Regions from separate parts of the Paraburkholderia sp. 22099 genome, predicted to be linked through region 2. Evidence: predicted binding sites of a transcription regulator. Region 2 holds the regulator's gene; each other region holds the start of a gene.

Region 1 (4,272 bases), on a different contig from region 2:
CCTGAAGGATGCGCTAAACTAGCGGGCTCGCTGCTTGAGGTTTTGTAAAATCAGGCAGCCTACGGAAGTAATGAATAGCGAAGCGGGTGCTTAGCTCAGTTGGTAGAGCGGCGCCCTTACAAGGCGTAGGTCGGGAGTTCGAGCCTCTCAGCACCCACCATACCGTTTCGCGATTCGCGCCGACCAAGTCGCGATCTATCCGCTGCAGTACTCTAAAACCCGCGTGGCTATTGGCTCCGCGGGTTTTTTGTCGTCGCTGGATCTCGCGATGGTCCGTTGAATGCCGGCGCGGACCACGCCGATAGCGGAGTCGATTCCCGTCACGATGAATGATCCCGATGATGATCGTTGCATCGACCATATCGAATACTTACGGCCGCGGGCTCGACGATATGCGATCAGATCCGGCATCAGCGGGTGTGACCGGGCGTCTCCAGTCCGCAGCATCGCGCGACGTATGCTACTGCAATACGCGTGGCAAACGCCATGCATCACGCCAATCTGGAAATGACGTGGCCGCACAATGAACAAAGACTCGTGTTCCTCGCTCGATTCGCTTCTGGCTGACGTGCGTGCCTGCCGGGCATGTGCGCCGCACCTGCCGCTCGGTCCTCGCCCGATCGTGCGAGCCGGGGCCGACGCGCGCATTCTGATCGTCGGACAGGCGCCGGGCGCGCGCGTGCACGCATCGGGCATTCCGTGGGATGACGCGAGCGGCGACCGCCTTCGAAACTGGCTCGGAATCGACGCCGCCACATTTCACGACGAGTCGCGCTTCGCGATCATTCCGATGGGATTCTGTTATCCGGGACGGGGCAACGGCGGTGACAAGCCGCCGCGTCGCGAGTGTGCGCAACTCTGGCTGGACAGTCTGCTGGGAAAACTGCCGGACATTCAATTGACCTTGCTCATCGGCCAGTATGCGCAACGGCATTTTCTCGGCGCCCGCCGCAAGGCTTCGCTGACTGAAACGGTCAGGGCATGGCGCGAATACGCGCCGGCCTTCGTTCCGCTACCGCACCCGTCGCCACGCAACCAGCCGTGGTTTCAACGGCATGCGTGGTTCGAAAGCGAAGTGCTTCCGATGTTGCACGAGAGGATCGCGCAACTCATACGAACATGATCTGAGACGAGCCGGGTAATCTGTATGGACACACCTATTCGAACGGAGCAAGGAATGCCGCATTCGAACCGCGAAGGGTTGAGGATTTTCATCAAGAGGGCGTATGAGGAGGCGACGCAGGATGATGGCTATCGCGTCCTCGTGGATCGGCTCTGGCCTCGCGGCCGCAGCAAGGAGAGATTGGCGCTCGACCAATGGGCGCGCGACATCGCGCCAAGCGCCGCCTTGTGCGAATGGTTCGGACACAAGCCGGAGCGATGGGAAGTCTTCCAGCAACGCTATCGGCACGAACTCGATGCTGAAGAACTTCGAGAACGCATGCGGTCGCTCCTGGCTGATGCGAAGGGACAACCCATTACGCTCGTGTACGGCGCGAAGGACGAGGAGCATAACCAGGCCATCGTGCTGCGAGACGTCCTCGCGCATTTCGCGGCGGAATCAAACCGCTAAACCTTTCGGATCCACCACGTACGCGCGGGCGGCACGCTTGCACGCAAGCTGTAGAAAAATTCTATATCTTCGTCCGCCTCGCGCTTCCACACGACAGCGGCGACGACGAGTAGAGCAGCAGCGTTGCCGGAACCGCCCTTCGCTGACATAAATCAAGGCTGTCCAGATTCCAGACCGGACAATCAGGCAACGATTGCCGCACATGCCGTATGTGCGGATATGTTCCCGTCAACAGGAATCGATATGCCACAACCTCCAGAGAGGGGAATGCTCCCGTGAACGCGCCGCTGCCCCATGCCGGCTCCGCCCTCGACATCGAGATCTCCGAAACGCTGATTCGCCGGTTTGACAATCTGGGTCCGCGTTACACGTCCTACCCGACGGCTGACCGGTTCACGAGCGATTTCGACGAACGGTCCTACCGAACGTACCTGGGCGAACGAGCCGAGGCCGCCAGCAATCCGCCGCTGTCGATCTACGTGCACCTGCCGTTTTGCGAGTCGCTGTGTTACTTCTGCGCCTGCAACAAGATCATCACCCGCGACCACGGCAGGGCGGCGGAATATCTGCGCTATCTCGGCCGGGAGATGGATCTGGTCGTGCCGCATCTGGGCCGCGACCGCCGCACGCAGCAATTGCATCTAGGTGGAGGTACACCGACGTTTTTCAGTCTCGCGGAACTCGCGCAGCTAATGGATATGCTGCGAGGCCATTTCGATTTCGCACCGGAGGCCGAACTCGGTGTGGAAATCGACCCCCGCACCGTGGATGGCGCCACGCTGTCCGCATTGGCCGCTCTGGGATTCAACCGCACGAGCTTCGGCGTGCAGGATTTCGATCCTGCGGTCCAGCAGGCGGTGAATCGCATCCAGCCGCTCGGCATGGTGGAGAAGGCGCTGGCCGCAAGCCGCGATGCGGGCTTCCAGTCGGTGAATGTCGATCTCATCTATGGCCTGCCGCGACAGTCGCTTGCGAGTTTCAATAGCACGCTCGACCACATCATTCGTTTGTCGCCGGACCGTATCGCGCTGTACAACTATGCGCACCTGCCACAACGGTTCAAGGCGCAACGGCTGATAGTCGATAGCGAGTTGCCCTCGGCGGAAGAGCGTTTGGGCATATTCGCCCTGTCCACGCGACGGCTCCTCGAGGCCGGATATGTTTACATCGGCCTCGATCATTTTGCAAAGCCGGAAGACGAACTGAGTCGCGCGCTACAAAACAAAAGCTTGCATCGCAATTTCCAGGGCTATACCACCAGGGCGGAATGCGATCTGATTGGTTTTGGCGTATCCGCTATCGGGAAGGTCGGCAGTTCCTACAGCCAGTCGACGCGCTCCCTGCAAACGTACTATCAGCATCTGGAAGAAGGGCGATTGCCCGTTGAAAAAGGACGAGCGCTGAGCGCCGACGATCTTCTGCGCCGGGAAGTCATCATGACGCTGATGTGCAGCATGCCGCTAGACTTCGACCGGATCAATCGGGTTCACGGAATCGATTTTGCCCAGTATTTTTCGCATGAACTGGCGAGGCTGCAACCCTACGAGGAAGCCGGACTGTTGAAAACGGATGCGCATGGAATCTCGGTTACGGCAAAAGGACGTCTGTTCGTGCGCGCCATTGGAATGGTGTTTGACCGGTATCTCGGCCAGCCGACCGCGTCATCCTATTCGAAGCTGATCTAGAGAACCAGCATCGAGCGACATTGTCAGGATCGATCTCCGTAGGGAGCCAAACCATCCGGATCAATGGAGTCCATACCGCGCCACCGCTTGCAGGATCGCTTGCCCATGTTCGGTCAAGTGAACGCGCCTCGTGTTCGGCGCGATCTGTTCGAACGTGGCGAGCCGGCGTTCGAGTAGTACTTCGAGGTCGGCGTGACTCAGGTCATGGTGATCGGTTGCGCTCCCGACCAGGATGAGCGCGGCAACTTCATGCGGACTGAGCATGGGCTTCTCCTCGAAGACAAGGAATCTCATTGAAGCCGAACGTGGCAGTGTTCGACTGCGCGCATCGGCACGCCGTCGACGAGCGCCACTGGAACCCGGCCGAAACCGGGATCATCGGCTTCAATAAACGTATATTCATAGTAGTTGTTTCGATCCGATGATCGATGTGCATTTTGTCGCATGCCAATGGCCGGAGGACGCATGTCAACCGGGCTTTCCATCCACACGTGGCGAAGTCAGATAAGGCACGTATTTGAGCAGGTAAACGACCAGCGCCGCGGCCCAGCACACGCCTGCTGCGTCGACCCACGCGGCCGTTGCACTATTGGCTAACCACGGCCCAAAGACACGCAGAAGGGCGGCCGCGATCATCAGCCAGTAGCTCGCGATCTCCGCGCGGCCCGCGACGAGCATGCGCCCTGTATGACCGAGCGCCGTGCGCGTGATCATCGCGATGATCGCGCATCCCATGGCCCCGACCGTTAGCGCGTGAATCGCAAGAGAGTGCGGCACGATGCCCATTGCCGCCAGGGCGAGCATCACGAGGCCGACGGGAATCCATGCATAGGCTGCGTGAAGAATCCAGAGAATCGGCCGTGAAAGGACTCGCCACGAATGCCAGCCCGCGATTCTCGCCGCGTGGACCGCGGCGGCGATTCCGGCGCTGGCGACGATCAACGCGGAGGGCGCGGCGAAGGCATCCGCGAGCAACGCCACGATGACGGTGGGCGTGGCGAGCATTTCAACGAA
Region 2 (4,272 bases):
CTTCGAGGAGACCCTGATGCGTGCGATGGTATTCGACGGCAGCGCGTCGTCGCTGCGTGAGCGGGATATGCCTGATCCGACGCCAGGCCCTGGGCAGATCCTGATCGATGTGCATACCTGCGGCGTGTGCCGCACCGATCTCCATCTGATCGACCATGAGTTGGAGCACCCGAAACAGCCCGTGATTCCGGGCCATGAAATCGTCGGCACGGTGGCCGAACTCGGCGCGGGCGTGACGGGCTTCGCCGTCGGCGACCGGGTGGGGGTGCCGTGGGTGGGCCGCACCTGCGGGCATTGCCGCTACTGCCTGTCGGCGCGGGAAAATCTCTGCGACGAGGCCGGCTTCACCGGTTATACGATCGACGGCGGTTACGCCGAGCGCACCGTCGCCGACAGCCGCTACTGCTTTCATCTGCCGGAGCACTACACGGATATCGAGGCGGCGCCGCTGCTGTGCGCCGGCCTGATCGGCTATCGCACCTTGAGCATGGCGGGCGACGCGCGGCGGATCGGCATCTACGTTTCGGCGCGGCGGCGCATATCGTCGCGCAGGTCGCGCGTCATCAGCAGCGCACGGTGTACGCGTTGACGCGTCCGGGCGACGATGCGGCCCGGCAACTCGCGCTGCGTCTCGGCGCGGCCTGGGCGGGCGGCAGCGATGAGACGCCGCCCGACGAACTGGATGCCGCGTTGCTGTTCGCGCCGGTCGGCGCGCTCGTTCCGCAAGCTCTGCAAGCGGTGGCGAAAGGCGGTGTGGTGGTGTGCGGCGGAATTCACATGAGCGACATTCCGTCGTTCCCGTACGCGTTCCTATGGGGCGAGCGGCGCGTGGTGTCGGTCGCCAATCTGACCCGCGACGACGGGCTCGCCTTCATGCGCATCGCGGACGAGACGCGCCTCGCGATCGAAACGACGACGTATCCGCTGACGGATGCCAACCGCGCGCTGAGCGACCTGCGTGACGGCAGACTGACGGGCGCGGCCGTGCTCAGCATTCGCTAGCGTGAGCGGTTCGGGCGCGGTCCGCGTCGCCCCGCGTTTTGCGGTGCGTTCGGGCGAGAACCGCACCGCGGATCAAACCCGGAATCACACCCGCACGAGGCCCGCGTGATCCACGATCCGGATATCCTTGCCGCGTATGTCGACCAGTCCGTCGCGCTGGAACTTGGAGAGCATCCGGCTCACCGTTTCGAGCTTGATGCCCAGGTAGCTGCCGATTTCCTCGCGTGTCATGCGCAGATGAAATTCCGCCGGCGAATACCCGCGCAGCCGCAGGCGGTCCGACATATTCAGCAGGAACGTCGCCACCCGCTGATCGGCGGACATGGTGCCGAGCAACAGCATCTGTGACGACTCGCGCACGATCTCGCCGCCCATCATCCGGTGCAGGTGCTGCTGGACGGCCTTGACCTCGCGGCACATGGCTTCGAGCAGATGGAACGGGATGATGCAGACCTTGCTGTCCTCGAGCGCCACGGCGTCGCAACTATGGTGGCCGGAGCACACTCCGTCCAGCCCCAGCGAGTCGCCGGCGAGATGAAAACCGGTCACCTGCTCGCGGCCGTCGCGATGCATGACGACCGTCTTGAACGAGCCGGCGCGCACCGCATAGATGCTCTGAAACGAATCGTTCGCGCGGTAGATGGTCTCGCCCTGCTTGATGGTCCGCGACGGGCAGATGAGCGATTCCATCCGTTGCAATTCCTCGGATGTCAGCCCTTGCGGCATGCAGATGGAGCGCATCGAGCAGGCCGTGCAACGTACCGCGTCGTTGCGCGGCGCCCGCGCGGTTGCCGGCTCGGCTGCGGGAGCGGGCGAGGCTTGCCGGGTCTTAAGCGAGGGCGACGTGACGGAATAGACGGCAACGTCAGACATGATGTGCTCCAGGTTGAGGAAGGGTGCGCGCGCGATGTTCGCCGGCGATCCGCTGGATCGCGTTGCGCGCTAGATTGAATTCGCTGGTCTTGTCGAAAAAGTAGTGAGCGCCGCTCGCGAGGCATGCGCGCCGGAACCAGGCGCCTGAACGGTTCGTCAGCACCATGACGATCACATGCGGCATGCGTTGGGCAAGCAAAGCGAGCAACTCCATGCCGGTGCCGCCGTTCAGATGCAGTTCCGTCACGACCAGATCGACCGCGCCGGCGGCGATGCCCGCGAATGCCGCGCCGGGCTCCTCGGCTTCGCCGACGATCTCGACGCCGTCGAGCGCGCCGAACAGCGCGGCGATACGGTGCCGCACCAATGCTGCATCGTCGACGAGAAAGACGCGCAGGGCGGGGTGGTCAGTGCTTGAGTTCATGGCTCGAAGTATCGGTCGCGCCGTATCTAAATGAAATCGGCGTCGAATGAACTTCGAGTAGGCGAGAGGGAGGCGCTGTAGGGCGTTTCCTACAGCGGGTGGAGTGGAGCGGGGATCGACGAGTGCGCTAAGTGGACGGAGTGCGCAATGGGCGCAATGGGCGCAATGGGCGGCTGGCGCGGCAGGTTAGAGCGGGAACGCGCGGCGGCGGGGTCCGTGCGCGTCGTGACCCGCAAGCCGATGCGAGCCGCGCGGGCGTTCAGATGTCGTCCTCGTCGCTGACCAGCTTGTGACGCATCGCATAGCGCACCAGCGCCGCATCGTGCGGCATCTGCATTTTCTCGAGGATGCGCGTCTTGTACGTGCTCACGGTCTTGGCGCTCACACACAGTTCGGCCGCGATCTCGGTGATCGTCTGACCGGTGGCGATGCGCTTCAATACGTCGAATTCCCGATCGGACAGACGCTGATGCGGCAGCAGATCGGTGGGTTCGTTCAGGCTCTGCGCGAACCGCTCGGCCATCGCGAGGCTCACGTAGACACCGCCCGCGGCGACCTTGGTCACGGCGGCCACCAGCTCGGCGCTCGCGCTTTCTTTCGTCAGATAACCGGACGCGCCGGCCTTGAACGCGCGCACCGCGTATTGCTGCTCGGCGTGCATGGTCAGCACGAGAATGCGCAGCGTCGGCTTTTCCTCCTTGATCTGCTTGATCAACTCGACGCCGTTGCGGCCGGGCATGGACAGATCGAGCACCAGCACGTCGGCGGCCCGCTCGCGGATCAGCGCGACGGTGCTCGGGCTGTCGTTCGCTTCGCCGACCACTTCGAAGCCGCTTGCGCCCTGCAGGATATGGCGCAGACCGTCGCGCACCAGCGCATGGTCGTCGGCGATCAGGACGCGGGTCATGTTTGCATCTCCTGCATTTGCACGGTTTCCGCCGGAATGGTGACGGTCAGCACGAAGCCTTCGCCTTGCGCGGTATGAATGTCGACCGCGCCGCCGAGCATGTGCGCGCGTTCGCGCACGCCGAGCAAGCCGAACGACTTGCCGGCCGGCTCGGCTGCCTGCTGCGCGCCCTGGCCGTTGTCGGCGATGCGCAGCACGAAGGTCTGTTCCGCCGCGCGCAGGCTCAGCGTGACCAGTGTGGCGTCGGCATGGCGCGCGACATTGGTGAGCGCTTCCTGCACGATGCGGAACAGCGCGGTGGCGCCCGCCGGCGTGAAGCGCGCGTCGCCGGTTTCGATGTCGCGCTCCACGTCGATGCCGTAGCGGTTGGTGAAGTCGTTCGCGAGCCATTCGATCGCGGGAATCAGCCCGAGGTCGTCGAGCATGACCGGCCGCAGATCGGCGGCGATGCGCCGCACCGAGGCCACCGTCATGTCGATCAGCCGGCGCATGCCTTGCAGTTGTTCACGCACCGGTGCGCTCGCCGACGCATCCAGCGCCTGTTCGACCGACGAGATGTCCATTTTCAGCGCGGTGAGTTGCTGGCCGAGATCGTCGTGCAGTTCGCGCGCGATGCGCGTTTTCTCGTCTTCGCGGATGTTCTGCAAATTGGCCGACAGTTCGCGCAGCTCCTCGCGCGCCTGCTGCTGCGCGCGCTCCGCCTTGACGCGTTCCGTGACGTCACGCAGCATCACCGTGTAAAGGCGCGTGTTGCCGTCGCGGATCTGCGAGATCGACGCCTCCAGCGGGAATTCCTCGCCGTTGGCGCGCGAGCCCGATAACAGCCGCTGCCTGCCCATCTGCCGGTCCGACACGCCTGTCTCGCCGAACTGCTCGACATGCCGCGAATGGGCCGCGCGAAACCGTTGCGGGATGAAGCGGTCGAGCGAGGAGCCGATCGCGTCCATGGCGGAACAGCCGAACACCTGTTCCGCCATCGGATTGAAGATGACGATGCGCTGCTGTTCGTCGATGGTGATGACCGCTTCCATCGAGGAGCGGATGATCGCCATCATGCGAGCCTCGT
Region 3 (4,272 bases), on a different contig from region 2:
CCACTGCGGCGTCTGCTGGACGTCCAGCCATACCTCGCGCGCGTGCGCATGCTTGCGCACGTTGGACAGCGCTTCCTGCACGACATGCAGCACCTGCACTTGCACGTCGGCGGGCAACGGAACACCCGTACCTTCGATTGACAGATGCGTAACCAGCCCCGTCTGGTGCTCGAACTTTTTCAGGGTGGTTTGCAGCGCGGGAACGATGTCCTCGGCGTTGGTGCGGGTACGAAAGTGCATCAGCAATTCCCGCACGTCGGAGAGGCTTTCGTGAATGCCGGCCTCGAGCTCACCGATCGTGCGTTCCGTGCGCGGTGCGTCGGCGTCCTTGAGCGCGCCGCGCAGCAGGGCGGTCTGGATTTTCATGAACGCGAGGCTTTGCGCGATGGAGTCGTGCATTTCCCGCGCGAGCAGGCTTCGCTCCGCGGCAACGGCGGCTTCACGTTCGAGCGCGCCGGCCCTGAGCCCTTCGATCGCGACAGCGAGATGGCTCGCCATCGTCTCCAGCAACGCGCGGTCTTCGCCACTGAGCGCGGTGGGGGCGCGGTAGAACAGATCCATCTCGCCGATCATGCGGTCCTGCAGTTGCACCGGAACGCTGATGACGGTCGTGAAGCCCGCTTGTCCGCAGTCGCGCAGCAGTCCCGTACCGTCCAGCCGGATAGGGATCACGCGCGTGTCCGCGTGGGCCACGGCCTGGCCGCAATGGCAATCGCCCGTCGGAATACACTGTTCGCGGTCGATCACGTGGCGGGGCAGGCCGTCCGACGCCACCAGCAGATAGCGCAAGTTCGCTTCGTCGGACCAGCGAATCGCCGATGCATCCGCCTTCGCGGCGCGTCTCACCTGCCTCGCGAAACCATCGGCCAGTTCATCGAGCGTCGAGGCGTGCGCCGCGAACGCGCTCGCTTCGTACAGCGCGGTCAATCGCGCATGCTGTGCGGCGAGCCGCACCGTCTTCTCCTCGACCTTGACTTCGAGATTCTGGTAGAGCTCCTGCAAGGTTTCCGTCATCTGGTTGAAGCCTTCCGAGACGGCGCCGAACTCGTCGCTCGACTCCACCGCGATCCGCGCCGACAGATCGCCCTCGCGCACGCGCGTGAGGCCGGATCTGAGCCGCTCAAGCGGATTGAAGACGAACAGATACGCCGAGTAGAGCAGCGTTACCGCACTGGCGATGGTCAGGCCGATCATGAGAACCTGCAGCAGGTTCAGGATGGTGGTCAGATAGGCGAGGCGCACTTCGATCGCGGAGACGAGCACGTCGATGTGTCCGACAAAGGCCTCGGCCTGCTTCGCGGCCTCGCTCGGGTCCGGCGCGGGCGAGGCGGTCCATGCCGCCCGTACTATTTGCCAGGTGCGCTGCACGTCGGCGAAGGCGGCCGTCGAGCCCGCATCGCGCGGCACGAGCAAGGGCCGCGATGGATCGCCGTCGCGCAACAGGGCGACGCTTTGCTCGAACTGGTCGACCTGCGTCTTCGCCAACAGCGTGTCGCCACGCGCAAGCGTCTGCGCGAGCCGCCACGTTTGCATGCGCATGCGGCCCGCTTCGTTGACGGCGGCCGCGCCGCCCTCCAGTTGCCAGCTTGCCCAGAGCGTGTAGCCGATGGAAGCGAACGCCACCAGCAGCAGCGTGCCGCCGATGATGCCGAGCTTGGCGGCGAGTGTCCGGAATCTGCTCATGTGGGTTCCTGGATCGCTCCAGACGGTTGAAACGGGCTCGCCCAGCGCCCGAAAGCTTAGGCGATATAGTCACCGGCGGTGCACCTGAAAGAACTGATCCAGATCAATTCGAAGCGTGTTCCACGGTTCCGGTATGGCGAGACGCCGCGCCGCCTTCGTCGATGCTTTTGCGAAACCCCGCGCCGGGCGATGCGCGGAGAACCGGAAAGGAAATCACGACTACCAGCGCCCCAGCAAACCGAGCGGATCGTGCGTGAGCGCAATCGACGCGATCAGCAGGTACAGGCTGATCGCGCCTCCGTAGAAGGCGCCGCGCACGACCATCGTGTGTCCGCGCTTGACGGCGAGCGAACCGGCCACGATGTATAGCAGGAGCAGCAGAAGCTTCGCGCCTAGCCACACGTCGCGCGCGGGGTTCAGGCGCAGCATGAGCCACAGCGTGACGCCCGCGGCCAGCAACAGCGAGTCGATGACATAGCTGAGGATTCGCCAGTGACTGCGCATCGGCCAGCCCCGGCCCGTCAGCACGGCCGCGCCGCGCACCGCGAAAAACGCGCCGCTGCAACCCACCAGCGAGACATGGCTGAATTTAAGCAGCGGATAGATGTCGATCAACGGCATGCCGCTCCTCCGGCGAAATGCAGAGCCGGCACAACCGCGACAGCCGCGACAGCCGGACGGATACTGAAAAGACTACTGGACGAGGGGCGTGGCCGCGGCATCGAGGTCCACGCCCGCGATAGCGGCCCGGCCCGCGAGCACGCTGACGTACTGGCGCAGCGCCGTGGCGAAGGTCTGCTGGCGCAGCGCCTGCGCGACCGCCTCGCGCACCGCCTCGAAGGCGGGCACGGCGCCGGCGTCCCGCTCCATGACCTCGACCACGTGCAGGCCGAAGCGGCTGTGCACGAGTTGCGGCAATACGCCGATGTCCGGTCGGCCGAACAGTGCTTTGGCGAACTCGGGCGCGCATTCGTCGGCGCGCAGCCATCCGAGGTCTCCGCCCGCGCCGCCGCTCGGACAGTTCGACAGATCCCGCGCCACGCGGGCGAAGCGGTCGTCGGCTGCCGCATCGTCGCAGCGCAGATCCAGCAGGCACGCTTCGGCGCGCTTGCGCAGCGCGCCGATATCGACGCCGGGCGTGACGGCGAACAACACATGACGCGCACGCACCCGCTCGCCGACGGCGTAGCGGTTTCGATGCGCGGCATGGTAGCGGCGGCAGGCGTCCTCGGTCGGTTCAGGCAATTGCAATGCGCGCTCCAGCAAGGCGTCGATCGCCTCGGAGGCGGCGACGCTGATGGCGCCGTCGGTGGGCAGCGGGTCGTCCGCGGCGAGCAGACCTGCCTCGATGGCGGACTGGCGCAGCAGTTCGATGCACGCACGCTGGCGTAAATCCTCGGCGGACAGCATGTCGCCACCGCCATGCAGCGCAATCCCATTGACGGTTGCGACGGCGGACAGATTCTCTTGCATGTTTCGATCCTCCTGCGAGTCAGATTCGGCGACGCGGCTGTTGATGACCGGCCGGCACGTTCAGGCGCCGCGAGCGCACCAGTTGATAAGGGCGCACCAGGTACGCGACCGATGCGAAGCCGCTCCACACATGGACCAGCCGGCTGAACGGGAACAGCAGGAAGATCGTCATGCCGAGCACGATATGCACCTTGAACGGCCACTCGACCGCGAGCAGGCCGCTTGCGTCGGGGCGGAACGTCACGATGCGCTGCGCCCAGTCGGCGAGCGCCAGCATGGTATGCGCATCGCCCCGGTCGGCGAACGAGTAGGGCAGCGTGAGCAGGCCGAGGCAGAGTTGCACCCAGAGAATCACGAGAATCGCCAGATCGGTCCGCCGGCTCGTGAGACGGATGCGCGGATCGAAGATGCGCCGGTGCAGCAGCACGCTCAGACCGGCGAAGCAGATGAGGCCGGCCGTCCCGCCCGAAATGATCGCCAGCAGTTGCTTGTGCTGCGCGCTGATGAACGGCTCGTAGAGGAAATGCGGCGTCAGCAGGCCCACCGTGTGCCCGAACAGCAGGAACAGGATGCCGATGTGAAACAGGTTGCTTCCCCAGCGCAATTGGCCCGCGCGCAGAAGCTGCGACGAATCGCTCTTCCACGTGTACTGATCGCGGTCGAAGCGCGCGAGACTGCCCAGCAGGAACACGGCGAGGCAAATGTACGGATAGACGCTGAAGAAGAAGGTGTGCGCGGCGATATTCATGTGGACGCTCCATGCGCGGATTGACCGGGTTGACCGGGTTGACCATGTTCCGGCTGGCGTGGCGTTCTGACGATACGCACGGGTTGCGATTCGCCGGGACTGCGTTGCCCCTCGGATGAACAGCCGCCAAAGGCGGCGGGCTCGCTCCACGTCTCATCGAGCAAGGGCTCGGCGGCCACCTCGACGAGCTTCGTCGGTTCGCCGGCCAGATCGAGCAGCGCGGCCAGCACGCAGGCGTAGGCGCTCTCGCGCCTCGTCAACGCGCTGAAGATGCTGCGCAGGATGTGCGCGATCTCCCGCAGAAAATCGGCGGCCGCTAGCGGCGGTTGCGTCGACGCGTATTCCAGCACCACGGTCAGGTGGTCCGG

Evidence for each region. The regulator FNR, encoded in region 2, switches genes on or off when oxygen is low (the NO sensors DNR and NnrR bind a similar motif). The targets are predictions, from matches to a motif close to TTGATNNNNATCAA.
Region 1: hemN (oxygen-independent coproporphyrinogen III oxidase) is a predicted target of FNR. The motif match lies at 1,716-1,729, and genes of this name have one in related genera.
Region 3: ACTJLC_RS00610 (type IV pili methyl-accepting chemotaxis transducer N-terminal domain-containing protein) is a predicted target of FNR. The motif match lies at 1,777-1,790, and genes of this name have one in related genera.

Annotation. Positions count from the first base shown of each region.
Region 1 is NZ_JBQEPU010000001.1:152,320-156,591, reverse strand. Features, by position in the region: gene ACTJLC_RS00650 (HU family DNA-binding protein) at 1-22, shown strand, start outside; tRNA gene ACTJLC_RS00645 (tRNA-Val) at 85-160, shown strand; gene ACTJLC_RS00640 (uracil-DNA glycosylase family protein) at 524-1,123, shown strand; gene ACTJLC_RS00635 (DUF488 domain-containing protein) at 1,178-1,573, shown strand; gene hemN (oxygen-independent coproporphyrinogen III oxidase) at 1,849-3,258, shown strand; gene ACTJLC_RS00625 (hypothetical protein) at 3,319-3,522, opposite strand; gene ACTJLC_RS00620 (NnrS family protein) at 3,727-4,272, opposite strand, start outside.
Region 2 is NZ_JBQEPU010000028.1:68,097-72,368, forward strand. Features, by position in the region: partial or broken gene ACTJLC_RS23965 (zinc-dependent alcohol dehydrogenase family protein) at 17-1,002, shown strand; gene fnr (fumarate/nitrate reduction transcriptional regulator Fnr) at 1,087-1,875, opposite strand; gene ACTJLC_RS23975 (response regulator) at 1,868-2,299, opposite strand; gene ACTJLC_RS23980 (response regulator transcription factor) at 2,559-3,206, opposite strand; gene ACTJLC_RS23985 (PAS domain-containing sensor histidine kinase) at 3,203-4,272, opposite strand, start outside.
Region 3 is NZ_JBQEPU010000001.1:146,318-150,589, reverse strand. Features, by position in the region: gene ACTJLC_RS00610 (type IV pili methyl-accepting chemotaxis transducer N-terminal domain-containing protein) at 1-1,683, opposite strand, end outside; gene ACTJLC_RS00605 (SirB2 family protein) at 1,903-2,304, opposite strand; gene ACTJLC_RS00600 (peptidylprolyl isomerase) at 2,377-3,156, opposite strand; gene narI (respiratory nitrate reductase subunit gamma) at 3,176-3,904, opposite strand; gene narJ (nitrate reductase molybdenum cofactor assembly chaperone) at 3,901-4,272, opposite strand, start outside.